DNA from 4 places in the Colwellia sp. MB3u-4 genome. Region 1 is predicted to be linked to each of the others. Evidence: predicted binding sites of a transcription regulator. Region 1 holds the regulator's gene; each other region holds the start of a gene.
What was found. Region 1 encodes FNR, which switches genes on or off when oxygen is low (the NO sensors DNR and NnrR bind a similar motif). Its sites were predicted from a motif close to TTGATCTAGATCAA; they were not measured.
Positions count from the first base shown of each region.

Region 2: the regulator FNR is predicted to act here: its motif matches at 2,169-2,182, upstream of H4J61_RS15950 (FeoA family protein).
Region 3: the regulator FNR is predicted to act here: its motif matches at 2,544-2,557, upstream of phbB (acetoacetyl-CoA reductase).
Region 4: the regulator FNR is predicted to act here: its motif matches at 2,276-2,289, upstream of hemN (oxygen-independent coproporphyrinogen III oxidase).

Region 1 covers NZ_JACGVE010000079.1:603,148-607,385, forward strand. The annotation lists gene uspE (universal stress protein UspE) at 337-1,269, opposite strand; gene fnr (fumarate/nitrate reduction transcriptional regulator Fnr) at 1,443-2,162, opposite strand; gene H4J61_RS12045 (sulfite exporter TauE/SafE family protein) at 2,241-2,903, opposite strand; gene ccoS (cbb3-type cytochrome oxidase assembly protein CcoS) at 2,907-3,152, opposite strand; gene H4J61_RS12055 (heavy metal translocating P-type ATPase) at 3,149-4,238, opposite strand, start outside.
Region 2 covers NZ_JACGVE010000089.1:67,018-71,255, forward strand. The annotation lists gene feoB (ferrous iron transport protein B) at 1-1,711, opposite strand, end outside; gene H4J61_RS15950 (FeoA family protein) at 1,708-1,938, opposite strand; gene H4J61_RS15955 (serine protease) at 2,526-3,779, shown strand; gene H4J61_RS15960 (FHA domain-containing protein) at 3,770-4,238, shown strand, end outside.
Region 3 covers NZ_JACGVE010000045.1:119,565-123,802, reverse strand. The annotation lists gene bktB (beta-ketothiolase BktB) at 1-1,157, opposite strand, end outside; gene phbB (acetoacetyl-CoA reductase) at 1,555-2,277, opposite strand; gene H4J61_RS01765 (3-hydroxybutyrate dehydrogenase) at 2,757-3,533, shown strand; gene H4J61_RS01760 (polyhydroxyalkanoate depolymerase) at 3,840-4,238, opposite strand, start outside.
Region 4 covers NZ_JACGVE010000089.1:404,303-408,540, forward strand. The annotation lists gene H4J61_RS17415 (VOC family protein) at 1-386, shown strand, start outside; gene yihI (Der GTPase-activating protein YihI) at 1,045-1,617, shown strand; gene H4J61_RS17425 (DUF2489 domain-containing protein) at 1,627-2,121, shown strand; gene hemN (oxygen-independent coproporphyrinogen III oxidase) at 2,345-3,715, shown strand; gene H4J61_RS17435 (DUF1285 domain-containing protein) at 3,717-4,238, opposite strand, start outside.

The sequences.
Region 1 (4,238 bases):
GGTATAAAAATAGATTTATAAATAAATTCAAATATCATGTCGGTTAAAAAATTTTCGCTTGAATTGCTTTGAAAAAGTAGTACTTCTTCAGTTTTTTATCAGCAAAAGTAATCACCTCTAACTTATTGATAACCTTATTTTTATGCTGTCAAAGGTAACCTTTTTTCATTATTTACCTTAAGGACATATCGTCATATACTTTTGGCTAAAGGCTGTTAAAACTTCAGCGCATAATCTAGTTTAAGTTATTAAACAAGAAAAGTTGAACTAGGCGTTTAATGACCCAATTCAACTTTATGCTAGTGATGCTAGTGATGCTAGTGATGTTAGCTGATATTAATCTACATCAAGTGGTGAAATGTAACCATCGGGTTTTAATGCTAATACATCACAATTTAGCCTATCAATAACATGCTCTGCGGTGTTACCAATTAGCGCTGCCGATAAACCGGTACGGCCAATAGTACCAAGAATGACTAATTCTGCATCTAATTCAGCCGCTATGCTTTGAATGATATCTTCCGGTAAACCCTCTTTAATATGGGTGTTTTCTGGCGCAATATTAAAGGCAGTTGCATGTGCTAACATCGCTTTTTGATGATGTTTTAACATCGAGCGATTATAATCACTGGCATTAAACTCTGGGATTTCTATGGCGATATTTACTGGCGTCCCCGGGAATGAGTTAACTAGGTGTAAATTAGCTTTCATGACTTGGGTCAGCTGTTTAGCTTCTGCAGTGATTTTGTTATTAAGTGCTTTATGTTCTTCCTCTTCACTACCAATGTTTAACGCCGCAAGAATATTACCGTTATCAGGCCACAAATGCTCTTTCACGAGTAAAACAGGGCAAGGACATTTGCGCAGAATATGCCAATCGGTAGGCGTAAATATCACAGATTTGAATTTGTCGTGTTGATGAGTCCCTTTAATGACAATGTCATAACCATTATCGAGTACTTGAGCAATAATTTGCTCAAAGGGACGGTTATGCCATATAACCCGACAATCGATAGAAATTCCGCTTAAATCAAGATCAGCGAGTAAAGACTCTAGCCATTGAGTGCGATCATTAATAACTGATTGGCGCATGGCTTCACGCTCATCACTTGACAGCATGGTGGTCATTTCATAAGAAAAATCATAGATGGTCAAAAATGCGGTAATGCTAGCGCCTGTTTTACGCGCTAATTCTATCGCTCGATTTACCGCTTTCTGCTCTTCTGTTGTTGGGTCAACAATCGCGAGTATTTTTTGATACTTTTCCATGGCTAATTCCTTTATCAATTGTCTACTAGTGTTATAACAATAGTCTACTTTGAGGCAATAATAGTTGTCTTAAATCAAATTATTATGCTATCGGTGATAAATAATATTTCACGCTAAGCATAGCGTGAAATACCTTAATAAGGCAATGTAGAAAAGCAGGTGTTAGCGTGACATTAAAGTGCGGCGCATGCGTTTAATTTGTCAAAACTTAAAATAGTAATGAGTTTACCATCAACGGCAATTAAACCATTTTTATGAAAGCGGTTAAGCAAACGGCTGATGGTTTCAACCGTTAAACCAATATAGTTACCAATATCACTGCGGGTCATAGATAAACGAAACTCAGATGGAGATAAACCACGGGCATGGTAACGAATACTTAAGGTACTGATAAATGTTGCTAGTCGTTGCTCGGCATTTTTACGATTAAGTAATGTTAGCATTTCTTGATCTTCACGGATCTCAGTACTCATCATACGTAAAATTTGTTTTTTTAATTTTGGCATGCTGTTCGATAAATTATCGAGCGTATTGTAAGGGATCTCACAAACCATTGAGGTTTCTAGTGCTTTAGCGAAACTTGGATGTTGAGCATTGGCAATAGCATCAAAGCCAAGCAAATCACCCGCTAAATGAAAACCAGTAATTTGTTCTTCACCGTGTTTACTAATGGTGTAGGTTTTAAATGTGCCCGAACGTATGGCGTATAGCGCATGCATGGGTTGACCGTCGTTAAATATTTGCTCACCTTTATGGATCGGCAGCTTACGGTCGATAATATTATCTAACGTTTCTAACTCTTTATCATTGAGAGAAAAGGGTAAGCATAATTCACTAAGACTACAGTTTTGGCAGTGAATATGTTGATGAATAGTGCATGATTTATAACTCATAATATCCTTTAAAATTTTTCATGATGTACGCATGATTTTTTCCATGACTTTTTATATATAATGTCCATATCAGGTACGTTATATATATAAAATAAGTATAGTATAGATGCCGTATGAAATCACTAAGCTGGCTGCTATCTTTCTAAATAGTGTATGACTCAATAATGATTTAATACTTATGGTGCCTAGTGATACTGAAAGTAAGGCAGGCAAGGTGCCTAGTCCAAAGAAAAACATGATCAAGGCACCATCAAGGGCATCGGCACTAGCCAATGCCCAAGTTAGTGTAGAATATACCAAGCCACAAGGTAACCAGCCCCATAGTGCGCCTAAAGCGAAAGCACTTTGTACGTTTTTAATGGGAATAAATTTTTTAGTCTGTGGTGCTATGTAGCGCCAAATATTTTTACCTAAATGTTCGACGCGGCTTAACCACATAAACCACTGGCCTAAATACAAACCTAATAAGATAAGAAAAACACCCGCAATAGTTTTTAACAACGAAACAGGTAATCCGATATTTTTGGTCGCCATTGAACTGGTGAATGCGACAAGAGCGCCAATAAGACTATAAGAGGCGATACGACCAAAGTTATAGGCCAATATAATGGCGTGTTTTTTATGACGAGAGGTATCAGAAATCGCCGTCGTCAGCATGGTGCTAATACCACCACACATCACTATACAATGGCCTGAGCCTAATAATCCGATGATAAATGCGGAGAAAAAATCAAGGCTCATAAACTATTTTTTGACCTGTGCGTCTGCTTGCTCTGGTGAGGTATTTTTTTTGTCTATCTGTGTTGTTATTGGCGTAGCATTATTGTTTTGATGAATGCTTTTTTTATCATGATCATCTTCAAATAAAATGCTCATGCCTTGCTTTTCTAAATCATCAAATTGCTCAGTTTTTACCGCCCAAAAAAAGAGATAAATACCAATAGCGGTAAGTAAAATAGCAATGGGAATTAATACGTATATCACACTCATTTTTTTAATAACCTTAAAGAATTACTTACCACTAGTATTGAACTGGCCGACATGCCAATGACTGCCATATATGGCGCTATATAGCCCATAACCGCTAATGGCAATACAATGGCATTATAACTAAAAGCCCAAAGGTAATTTTGCTTTATAATTCGCGCAGTATTTAACGATACCTGTCGCAGTGTTTGCACACCTTTGAGTTTATTGTTCAGTAATATCACATCCGCACCACTTTTAGCAATATCAGTGCCACTGCCCATGGCAATGGACAAATGCGCCGCGCCCAATACTGGGGTATCGTTTACGCCATCACCTATCATAGCTACAGCATGCGAGGCTTGCTGTAGTTTAATCGCGTTGACTTTGTCTTGTGCAGACAAATCTGCTTGTACGCTATTAAGGTGCAGCTTTGCTTGTAATTTATCACAGCCTTGTTGATGATCACCCGATAACATGACAGTTTTAATGTTTTCATGATGTAAAAAATCAATTAATGCCTTAGCATCTTCACGCAGACCATCATGTAAATAAAATTCAGCAACTAAGTTATCATCTTGCATTAATACGCACTGCGCACTGTGCGCACTGTTGTCATTATTACTGAGCAGCCATGAGTTTTTACCAATTCTGTAATGCTGATTATTAACCTCACCAGAAATACCAGCACCTGGCGCAACCACCACTTGAGTTGCTGTTTGGCTAAAATCACGAAACTGGCTAAAGGCTTTTGCTAGGGGGTGAGCAGAGTGTGCTTCTAACGCCGCCGCAATAGCCAACACTTGTTGTTGCCCATCTGGAGTGTTTTTATCTGCAAATGCGCCATAAGTTTTGACTGCTGTAATGGTAAATTCACCCGTCGTTAAGGTGCCGGTTTTATCAAAAGCCATCACCTCAATTTCAGGCATAGTTTCTAGCACATGTGCTGATTTAATCATGATCCCTTCACGGTTAAGGCGAGTGGTTGCACAGGTTAATGCCGTAGGTGTTGCTAATGACAGAGCACAGGGACAAGTTACCACTAAAACAGATAAGGTGATCCAAAACGCTTCTGCGGGTTGATGTTGAGACCAATATATTGCGGTAGCA
Region 2 (4,238 bases), on a different contig from region 1:
GCATAGAATCGGGTGCTGTTGGCGCTTGTGAAACCGGTGAATATAAACTATTAAAAGTAGCCACTAACGCCTCTTTTGCAAATAGCCCAGTAATAATACCGACACTGGCTTGCCAGTTATCTTCTTTAACCCCCATGGGCGCAAGCAAGGGTGTCAGCACCTGCGCACTTTTGCTTAGCAAAGAGTCTTGTGTGTCATGGTGACCAAATTCACCGTCTGTGCCTAAAGAATTAAAGAAGTTTAAAACACAAACCACCACTATGATGGTTTTACCCGCGCCAACAATAAAAGAGCGTGTACGTTGCCATACCCGTTTACACAAATATGACAGCTTGGGCCATTCATACAAAGGTAATTCCATAATATTAATAGAGTTTTTACCCATTAAAATGGTTTTCTTTAACATCAGCCCAGTCAATACCGCAGCAGCAATGCCAATAAGGTACAACAAAAATACTAAGTTTTGCCCTGACTCTGGAAAGAAAGCCGCCGCAAATAAGGCATAAACCGGTAATCTAGCACCGCAAGACATAAATGGTGACATCATTATCGTGGTGATTCTTTCTCTTTCATTATCCAAAATGCGCGCTGCCATCACCGCCGGCACGGTACAACCAAAACCAACAATTAATGGCACAAAGGCTTTACCCGGCAAACCAATTTTTTGCATCGCGGCATCAACCACAAATGCAGCTCGGGCTAAATAACCACTGCTTTCTAGTAATGACAAACCAATAAACAAACTGGCGATAATAGGAATAAATGTTGCCACGGTTTGAATACCTAAACCGACACCACTGATAATAGTACTTAGCCAGGCGGGTAAGTTAAAAGCGCTTAAAAAGTGTTGTGGATAATCAACAAATATTGCGCTCGCTAAAATATCAAAAAAATCAATAAATGCACCGCCAACATTAATCGCAAACATGAAGAGCAAGTACATCATCACTAAAAAAATCGGTACCCCTAAAACCGGATGCAACATCCAACGGTCTAACTTGTCACTAAATTGAGCATTATTACTGGGGGCCGTAACCACGTCAGCAACCAGTTGATAAATAAAGTCATACCTTGCTTGCATGACCGCCATAGCCTTTTTATCAGTTGATTGGCAGCCTGGTGTGTTGCCACAAGCTTGGCGTTCTAATTCAAGTGGCATGCCTGAGTAATCCGCTAATGCTTCGGGTAGGGTCAATAAATGCCCAGCGACCCGCGGGCTAGGAATATTTTGTAATGCGGCAGTAATTTTTTTGCCCGCATGTTTTCCCACACTATTTTCAGTAACTACTGGGCAACCTAACTGAGCAGACAGTTTTTGCAAATCTATATTAGCGGCTTCTTTACGGTCTGATTTATTTAGCACCACTATCATAGGTAAACCAAGCTCAAGCAGCTGTGTAGTTAAATACAGCTGGCGCTTAAGTTGTGTGGCGTCAATCACATTAATTAAACAATCAATGTGATTTTGCTTAATAAAGTCATGGGTAACCGACAGATCTTTACTTTGCTGACTTCGCTGCGCTAAAGAGCTAATGCCAGGTAAATCAGACAGTAATGTCAGTTTTTTATTTAGCTGACATTGCTGCTGTTTGGCGGCAACTGTGACACCTGTCCAGTTACCTGTTTTCTGTTTTGCCACCGCCAAGGCATTAAAAAGTGTGCTTTTGCCTGAATTAGCAAAGCCGACCAGTGCAATATTTTGTTCGATCATTTGGTTAATAACTTAATGTTAATTTGCTTGGCAATGGTCGCTGGCAGGCACATTTTTGTGCCATGCAAATGAAAGGCAAGTGGACCGTTAAAAGGCGCTTTATGGGCTAGTGATATTTCACTTTTCAAGGCGAAGCCCTGTTCAATTAACTGCGCACTTAACGCAAAGTTTGCCGGTAAATAACTGATATGAGCTGGTTGATTAAGGGGTAATTCGTATAAGGTCATAGTAGTCTATATCTAAATGATAACAATTATCATTTAATCATACTAAAACTAGTAGCAGACAACAAGATATTAAATAAACGTTTTAACGTTAGCTTGATCTGATACCCGTTTCATTAAATTATTAGCCACTTATGTTGGTTAAAACACACCAGAGCAATTTGGCTGTTCATCACAATAATCTGCTAGGGTGATTGCGAGTATTTCACCAATAAAAATTTCGCCACTTGTAGTTAATCTGGAACAATAACCATATGACTTTATTTCGCTTATCTGCAGACAAAAAGAACACAAATGTAATGCCAGTGATAAACCTAATCATCTAAAGATGTTACTGCTTAAATAGACGCCTATTAGTTTCATAAGCTTCTACAGGTATTAAACGGATATGCAAATAGCGCAAATTAGTTTAGCTATTCATCGTGGCTTTTTTTCATCCCGTTACACTAGTGCATTGCATCAAGCAAAATAGTCATATTGTCGGATAAAAGATGACAAATTTGATTACACTGGCACAATGGTAGTCAGACAAGTTCTGCTTTGCCTAAATATCAAACAGTTCCCAAAGTAATAATACAAAAGGATATGCAATGAAAGCTATTTTTGCTCTGCTACTTATGTGCTTTAGTACATTAAGTTTCGCAGCTGAGCAGGCCGAAGAAATTTTTAAACAACTGGCCCCATCACTTTATCAAATTCGCTTAATTGACAAAGCCAGTGGTGAAAAATCATCCATTGGTTCGGGTTTTCAAATTAGCAGCAGTGGCCTTATTGCTACTAATTATCATGTTATTTCCGGTTTTGCCCGTCATCCCAATAAATACAAGATTGAATATTTAGACAACCAAGGTAACCAAGCGCCATTAACCTTAAAAAGTGTTGATGTCATTAATGACCTCGCCATAGTGCAACGTGAAGTCACGGCTGAAATGCCCTTTTTTCAGCTGGCCCAACAAGCCCCGACTAAAGGTGAAGAACTATATTCATTAGGTAACCCACATGATTTAGGCATGATAGTCGTGCCCGGCACTTATAATGGTTTAAAAAATGAATCATTTAATGACCGCATTCATTTTACTGGCTCGGTTAACTCAGGTATGAGTGGCGGCCCAGTGGTTAACAAAAATACCGAAGTTGTTGGTATTAATGTCGCTACTTCGGGTAATCAAATTGGCTTTTTAGTGCCGCACGACAAGCTACTTGAGCTTTATCAAGCCTATAAAAATAGCCCACCAGAAAGTATTGAGCAGCAAATGGCTGCACAACTTATGCAAAATCAAAAAAAGTTAATCACCACAATACTAAACAGTGACTGGCAACTGAAACCTTTGGGTCGAGGCTTAATTCCAACCGTTGACGTACCTTTTGTACGTTGTTGGGGTGAATCCAACTCAGATAAAACCGACGCACAAATTATGGCAGCTGTTGCTAATTGTGACCTAGATGAGAACACTTACATTTCTTCTGACTTTTTTACTGGTTCGTTAGAAATGGAATACCGCTATATGGAATCAGATAAAATTGGTAGCACTAAGTTTTACCATATTTTTGAACGTCAGTTAAATCAAGCCGCGCCAGGTAATAAAGCCGGTAAAGATGATGTTACTGAATATCAATGCCACCATGATATCGTTACGCCCAACAGCAGTAATATTAAGAATAAAGCAGTATTTTGTACCCGCGCTTATAAAGACTTCCCCGCACTTTACGATGTGCTCTACATTGCCATCTCGGTAGATCACGAACAATACGCATTGCTCAGCCATTTTACGATTTCAGGTGTGGCACAAGAAACCTCATTAGCCTTTCTAGCTAAATTTATGGAGTCGGTTTCATGGAAATAATCATTGAAGAAATCAGTCATGGTCATAAATTATTAAGCCGCCACAAGTTTGCCTCAAATAACATTAGCATTGGCCGCGGTTACGATAACGATATTATCATTAGTGACCCTCACGTTTGCGCTGATCATCTGCAACTGCATTTTAATGGTGAACATTGGCTAGTTAATGATCAAGGTTCAATTAACGGTAGTTATCTTGAAAACAGTAAAGACAACGTTATTCAACACCAAGTACGTTCTGGCGATATTATCACCATTGGAAAAAGCCAAGTTCGTTTTGTCTTTCCCAGCCATCCGGTTTCAAAAAGCATAGCGATTAGCCCGTTTGAAGGCTTAATTAACTTAGCGCGTCACCCTATGGTAGTGGCGTTAAGCATGACCTTATTTGCCTTTATTGGCGGTTGGATTATTAATTTAAACAATGTTAACGAAGTTAGCTTAACGCAAATACTCGTGCCCA
Region 3 (4,238 bases), on a different contig from region 1:
CCTTGTCCGCCACCAATGCACATAGTAACAAGTGCGTACTTGCCACCTACACGATGTAACTCGTGAATAGCTTTAGTGGCAATTACTGCTCCTGAAGCACCAATAGGGTGACCTAAAGCAATTGCGCCACCATTTGGATTAGTTTTTAATGGGTCTAAATCAAGTCCTTTAGCAACGGTTAATGCTTGTGCTGCAAAAGCTTCGTTGGATTCAATAACGTCCATATCAGTAATAGACAAGCCGGCTTTAGCCAATGCCGCTTTAGAGGCTGGAATAGGACCTTCGCCCATAACATCGTTAGGAACACCGGCAACTGCATAAGAAACCATGCGTGCAATTGGCGATAAATTATTATGGCTTGCATAGTTTTCACTCGCTAGCGTTAAGAAGGATGCAGCATCGTTTATACCGGAGGCGTTACCTGCGGTTACGCTACCGTCTTTTTTAAATGCTGGACGCATTCCGGCTAAAAATTCTGCCGTTGTGCCTGCTTTTATATGCTCATCAGTTTCAAAGAAAGTGCTGCCACGGCGGCTCTTAAGCTCTATTGGCACAATCTGGCTTTTAAAATAACCCGCTTCTACCGCTTTAGCGGCACGAGCGTGTGATTCTGCAGCGTAAGCATCTTGTGCTTCACGGCTTAAATGCCATTTAGTCGCTAGGTTTTCAGCAGTAATCCCCATGTGACCAACGCCGAATGGGTCAGTTAATGTCGACACCATCATATCAATCATGGCACTGTCCCCCATACGCGCACCGGCACGCATAGCCGGTGACAAATATCCCCCACGTGACATATTTTCAACACCACCGCCAATCGCCAACTGATGATCACCTAACATAATACCTTGGGCCGAACTCACCACTGCTTGCAAGCCAGAGCTGCATAAGCGATTAAGTGCCATTGCAGTAGAGTTTAAAGACATGCCGGCTTGAATAGAGGCTACTCGCGCAACATAGGGAAAGCGGGATTCAGTGGGTATAGTATTACCCACTATCACTGATTCATATTGCTCCGCGTCTACTCCTGATTTTTTAATACTTTCGGCTAATACTTGTCCTGCCAACTCAGCCGGCTCTATGTCTTTTAAACCGCCCGCAAAAGTACCAACAGCAGAACGCACGGCACTTAACACTACAACACTATTTACACTCATAATAATTTTTCCTCGCTAATTTAACGGATTCATATGTATGTTGATTTCAGCACTCAATGTAAAACTCGAATAATTTTTTGCAAATAAGTAAATATAAGTAAATATAAGTAAATAAAGAAAGTCTAAAGAGTTAGACAAAAGTGCTATACATGCAAAACAAAAAGTAGATAATTGTTTATCTACTTTAATAATATAAAAGTTATAACATGATGTTTTCTATGCCCTTTCCACTTCAAAATGCAGTTTTAGCGTTAAGCTAGCAAGTCAGATCAAGTTACGATATAAAGATAACGGCTGCACCCTTATCAAGTATTACACAGGTTTTTTAGGCTGCACCTGTGTACCTAACCCTTGTCACATACTGAAATCTGCATCTTAAAGTTAAGCAGGTATATAATTAGTACATGTGCTGACCACCATTAATGGATAAGGTCGAGCCAGTAACAAAACCAGCTTCATCGGCCACTAAAAATAATACAGAACGTGCGATATCTTCTGGTTGACCTAATCGCCCTACCGGTATTGTTCTAACAATTTTTTCTAAAACATCAGCAGGAACTGCTCGAACCATATCCGTTTCAACATAACCTGGGGCAATCGCATTGACGGTAATGCCTTTTGCAGCGCCTTCTTGCGCTAATGCTTTGGTAAAACCATGGATACCAGATTTAGCGGCTGCATAGTTCACTTGACCATATTGACCTGCCTGGCCATTAACCGATCCTATATTAACAATACGTCCAAATGAGCGCGCTCTCATACCTTCAATAACAGCGCGAGAAGTATTAAAACAAGAAGATAAATTGGTTTGAATAACTTTATTCCATTGCTCAAAATCCATTCTGTGCATGGTGCCATCCCTAGTAATACCGGCATTATTTACAAGAATGTCGATTGACCCGATTTCAGACTCTATATCATGAATACTTTTACTTACACTTTCAAAATCGCTGACGTCAAATTTAAACGACTTAATACCTGTTCGCTCTGTGAATTCTTGAGCTGCTTGATCATTGCCAGCATAATTCGCGATAACAGTGTAACCATGTTCTTTTAGCATTATGCTAATAGACTCGCCTATACCACGTGTTCCACCTGTTACTAATGCAATGCGTCCCATATTTGTACTCCTTGTTGTATTTTATAGTGACTCTATAGAGGTTTGTAATCCGTTTATTAACACTGTTTTCATTTTAAACGTGAGCAATATACCAACACCTATCGTACAACTAGCATACTAACGTTTGAAAAAATCGATGTTAATTTCTTTATGTTAATTTTTTTAATGCTATATATTTTACATTTTTCACTTTCTGTTATGTTACTAGCTTGTTAAATAACTTTAGTCAGTGTTTGTGTTTAAAACAACTTTTTAGTGGTTCTTTATTGTTCTAAAACAAATTTTTACTGGTTATTAATTGCGCCAAAATAATCGGTGTTATTTTACTATAATGTCTACACATTAACGTTTTGTGAATGTGCTGTATAAAACCGCAATTAGTTCAACTATCACTCAACAATGAAATGGTTTTGTTAACATTATCGGCGTATCATTATATTCTGTTGTTATTTGACGCAATCAATAAAGGGAAGTAAAACATGACTCAAAAGAAAACAGCTTTGGTAACGGGTTCTGTCAGTGGTATTGGCTTAGGAATAGCAAAAAATTTAGCTAAGCAAGGTTATAAAATCCTTATTAGCGATATTAATTTAGTTGTGGCACAAGAGGTTGCTCAAGGTATTAACCAGTCAGGAGGAGATGCCTTAGCCTTTAAGCTTGATGTGACGGTTCAAGCTGATATTGATAATGTTATTGCGCATGCCAATGAATTTAATAACCGTATCGATGTTTTAGTCAATAATGCCGGCATTCAATATGTTGCTAAATTAGAAGATTTTCCAGCTGATAAATGGCAATTAATTACTAATGTATTATTAGTCGGACCCGCAATGATGACCAAAGCGGTATTACCTTTGATGAGAGCTAATAATTTTGGTCGCATTATTAATATTGGCTCTTTACATGGTTTAGTCGCGTCGCCATACAAAAGTGCCTATGTTGCTGCCAAGCACGGCATTATTGGTTTTTCTAAAGTGATTGCGTTAGAAACTGGCGAGCAAGATATTACTATTAATACTATTTGTCCTGCCTATGTAAAAACGCCACTCGTTGAGAAACAAATTGCTGATACAGCAAAAGAACATGGCATTAGTGAAGAAGAAGTTGTTAACAATATTATGTTGGCCCCTATGCCAAAAAAAGCATTTATTGATATAGAAGAAATATGTGCTTCAGTGACTTATTTAGCCAGTGATCTAGCTAAAAATATGACCGGACAAACTATGGTATTAGATGGTGGTTGGGTAGCAAGGTAGTCGAGTTATCTCAATTCGTTACCTATATCCGTTACCATCAAGAGTACAGATTTTTGGTATTAATTAACCTGATTTGAGTCAAGCATAGTAATTTTAAGCCCATCGAAGCTGTATTTACACTATATAATTTATCCTTGGGCCAAGTTGTAACAGAAGAACCCTTTTTACATTACAGCACATTGAATTAGATTAACTCAAGCGCTAAAACATACAATTTAATGGCTACGGGCGTACAAGTGATGAGAAAGTAGGTTTGATCAAACCTACTTTTAAGTTAGTCAGTAAACTATTGCTCTAATACAACCGTTAGTTATATTTTTTAATAAATTTTGTGATACTAGGCGCGATTCTATTGCGAAAAGCTGAGCCACTGAAGGTGCCAAAATGACCGACACCATCAAAAATTTCATGCAGTTTATCTTGTGCTGAAATATTAGCACACAAAGATTGTGCGGCTTCAGTTTGACCTAAAGAACAAATATCATCATTTCGCCCTTCAATGGTATGCAAAGGAGTATGAGTTATTGACGACAAATCAACTAGTTCACCTCGGTAAGTCATTTTACCATTGGCTAGGTCTTGATTAATAAAAACTCGGTCAATGGTTTCTAAATAAAACTCACCATTAAGATCTAATACCGCTAGGTATTCATCATAAAAATCACGGTGACTTGCTCTCTTTTCTTCTTTGCCATGAAAAACATG
Region 4 (4,238 bases), on a different contig from region 1:
ACATGCATATATTTTTAGACGCGGGTATGGGCAATGTGTTGGCCTTTTTTGAGATCCCCAATTCTCCTGACATGGGCCGAGATGAAAACACCCCAGAATGGGTACAACATATCGCATTAGAAGTTGAAAATGTTGATGCTTTAATTTCAGCAAAAAGCGATTTACAAGCACACGGCCTAGACGTTTTAGGCCCAGTTAATCATGGTGTATTTAAGTCTATTTATTTCTTTGATCCTAACGGCCACCGCTTAGAATTAGCCGCCAATATCGGTACCACAGAACAATATGCAGAACTTAAACGGGTAGCGGCAGTAATGGTTGAAGAATGGGCACAAACTAAACAAGCGCCAACACATGCGGCTTGGTTGCATCAACTAGACGACTAAGGCATAAAAACAGCGCTACAAGCCCCTACTAACGAAAGATTTCGTAAGTAGGGGGGAGAAAAAACATAGCTATTTGCCAACTTTTATAAAATATTAACCCATGTAATTCTCTGTTAAAAAATAAAATTACATTTATTAACAAAAAATTACAATCAAAAACAAAGACTTGCTAAGCATTAGACTTTAGTGCAATAAATAAGCGAAAAAATAGCTTGAAGCTTTACTCAACTCACGTACAGTATGGCCAGCTACATAGATAGCACTCAACAAAATGGATAGTATTTGCACGGAAAGCAATAAGCGTTAATTAACGCAGTATATTATTTAAAATATGGATTGTTTACTAAAGCTCAGGATGAGTACTGAAATATTTAGCCCAAAAGGGCATCAGGGATAGCACCAAAAAGTGTCAGGATGACCGAAAAAAATAAAATTGTGTACAAAATAATAATAACAATAAAATTGAAAATTATAAAATTCACATGGATCGTAACAAAAGGCTAGGACAGCCACTTAAGAGTCGGAACTATAAATGTTAGCTTATGCTACATTTCTTCCAAAAAGCGACGTTATTAACGTCGCTTTTTTTCTTTCTATCGCTGTTTAGCGTAGAATGTCGTAAAATGAAAGCAATTGTTTATTATTTTAAGTTATTACTATGTCTCGTACTAAAAAATCACGCAAACCGGGTACCGGTTCTCTTGGCATCGTTAAAGATGACAACAAAAAATTAGTCGCACCAACACCTCGCAGAGCAAAGAAAACAAACGGTAAAGAGCCGGGTAATCGCCAAAAAGAGGCTAGCCCTGTCATGGCTCATGGTCAGAACTCTGCCAAAAACAAAGATCCCCGCATTGGTAGCAAAACACCTATTGATTTAGGCAAACAAGTGACTGCACCGATCAAAACTAAAGCCATTAAAAAGGTTCAAGACAACTCACCTATTGCCGCAATTCGTGTCGTTGAAGCTAGTGAGTCATTAGCCGAGCAATTAAGCCGTATTGAACAAGACCCTAGATTGCTTGAAATACTTGAGAAGCAAGATGATGACCTAGAACTAACATCAGAAGATATTAGCTATTTCAATACGCTAATGGAGCAGCATGAAAAAATTAGTCAAGCACTAGGTCTTGATGATGAAGATGAAATTGTAGCACCCTCTAAAAAGTCAGACTCTGAAGATGACTTATGGGACAAGTTCGATAAGAGTGATTTATCAAAATTTGAATAGGAGTATTTAATGCTATCCAACCCTTGGATATACCTAGCTTTATTAGCCATCGTTATTATTGGTGTATTAGCAGCAGTAGCCACTAGGCTGCTACGCCAATTAAAACAACAAAAGCTTGAGCAAGAGCAGAAAAAAGTAGAGCAGCAACAAGCCCTGCAACAGCACGATAAAAAAATCATCGCCAGTGTTATTATTATTGTGCGCGCGATGAAAGAAGAACAATGCGACATGGGAGAAGGTTGCTGGCGCTTAAGTGTATTGCTAGATTCATTAAAGTTAAGCCAAGACTTAAATGTACAATTTCCAGCCGTATTCAAGTTTTATGAAGCGATAAAACATATGCCTATTTTAGCGGCACGTAAAAAACTTGATAAACAGTCTCGCATGAGACTTGACTTAGAACGCATGAAACTTGAGGCAGAAATGGTGGAAGATATTCGCCAAGATATCGAGCTACTGCACCAATATGCTAATGAACGAAATAGCATGCTAAGCCAGTCCTAGGTTTAATTTAGCTTTTATCAAACTTAGGCTTTATCAAACTTAGCTTCAAATAATAAAACGGTTAGCTTGCCACTAACCGCTAAACTTGCACCGTTAAAATTGCACCGTTAAGCCAGGGTAGCAATAACCCTAAGTGACAATGAAGCCGTCAGCGTTGAGCTTGATCAATGTTTGCGCGGCTAGTTTATCTATAATAGCGCCAAATAGATAAACTGGAATGCTGATGCAAGCAGCTAAATTTTTTGATAGCACACTCTTAAAAAAATATAACACCCATGGTCCTAGATATACTTCATATCCAACCGCATTGGAATTTCATGATCAATTTAGCCATGAAAATTTAGTACAAGCGATAGTCGCATCACCGAACCGTGAATTGTCTTTGTATGTACACATTCCTTTCTGTCATAGCCTTTGCTATTACTGTGGTTGTAATAAAGTTGTCACCCGTCATCGCGATAAAGCCAACACTTATCTTGAGTTTCTTGCACAAGAAATTGCCTCTAGAGCACCGTTATTTAAAGACTATACCGTTAAGCAATTACATTGGGGCGGTGGCACACCTAGCTTTTTACGACACGAGCAAATTAGCCAACTAGTGGCTGAATTAAAAGCGCAGTTTACCTTTGCAGCGCAAGTTGAAATGAGTATTGAAATAGACCCGCGTGAAATTAAAATAAACTTAGCTGAGCACCTTTATAGTTTAGGCTTCAATCGTTTAAGTATTGGCGTGCAAGACATAGATGACAAAGTTCAAAAAAGCATTAATCGCGTACAATCAACCGAGTTTATTGAAAAATTTATTGCCCATGCCAAACAAGTTGGCTTCAAAGCCATTAATATCGATTTGATCTACGGCCTACCCCATCAAACTATAGAGACCTTCACTCGGACGCTAAACAAAGCCCATGAAATGGATGTCGACCGTATTTCATTATTTAGTTACGCCCATATTCCCTCTCGCTTTGCCGCCCAACGTAAACTCAAAGATGAATGGTTGCCTAGCGCAGATGAAAAATTTTCTTTGATGAAGCTAGCCATTGAAAAGCTGTGTAATTTTGGCTACGACTTCATCGGTATGGACCACTTCGCTAAGCCTGAAGATGAGCTGTCAATTGCCCAAAAGTCCGGTGCTCTACACCGAAACTTTCAAGGTTATACCACCAAAGGCGGTTGTGACTTACTCGGTTTAGGGGTGTCGTCAATTAGTGCTATTGGCCACAGCTTAAGTCAAAACACCAAAGTGCTACAACACTATTACCAAGCCATAGAAACTCAAGCACACGCTCAGGTAAAAGGTGTCAGCTTATCTCAGGATGATATTGTTCGTGGAGAAGTTATTCGCGAGTTAATGTGTAATCTTTATATCGATAAAAATAAAATTAGCCAACAGTTTGCTATTAATTTTGATGAATATTTTGCTGAAGACTTACCCTTGCTGCAAACCTTCATTAATGACGGGTTAGTCATTGTTACTCTTAATGAAATTCGAGTTGAGCAAAAAGCCAGGTTGCTAATACGTAATATTTGTATGACTTTTGATGCCTATATGAAGCAAAATCTAAACCAACAGCGCTTTTCACGGGTGATTTAAGTTAGCTCTCTAGTTGGCCTAAACTAAATCGGTGTTCGGCGCTGAAAAACACTAATTCTGCGCCGTGACCGGCGTTATCTTCACGGGCTAAATTTACCCACTGATAATAAACATTACGATGCACCTTTGCCTGCAAATTTCGTCTGACCGTGACATATAAACTACCCTCTTCAGTGATTTCTAGTGGATGTTCCGCATTTAAGATAAAGCTGTCGTCTAAATTGGTCGTCACTTGCATACTTGTTTTCTGCTCATCTAACCATTGCCATTGCGTTAAAATAAATGGCGCATCAGCAACCACGATGCCGACCTTTTCGACAGGCGTGACTAAAAAATAGCGTTCATCTTCTTTTTTTAATACTGAGGCAAAGAGCTTAACCAAAGACAAACGTTTAAATACCGTGCCGTTGTAAAACCAACTGCCATCTGACTTTATTTCTAAATCAATATCACCACAAAAAGGAGGATCCCATAATTCAACCGGTGGCACTTTTTTCACACTACCCGGTTGTGAATCTGAAAT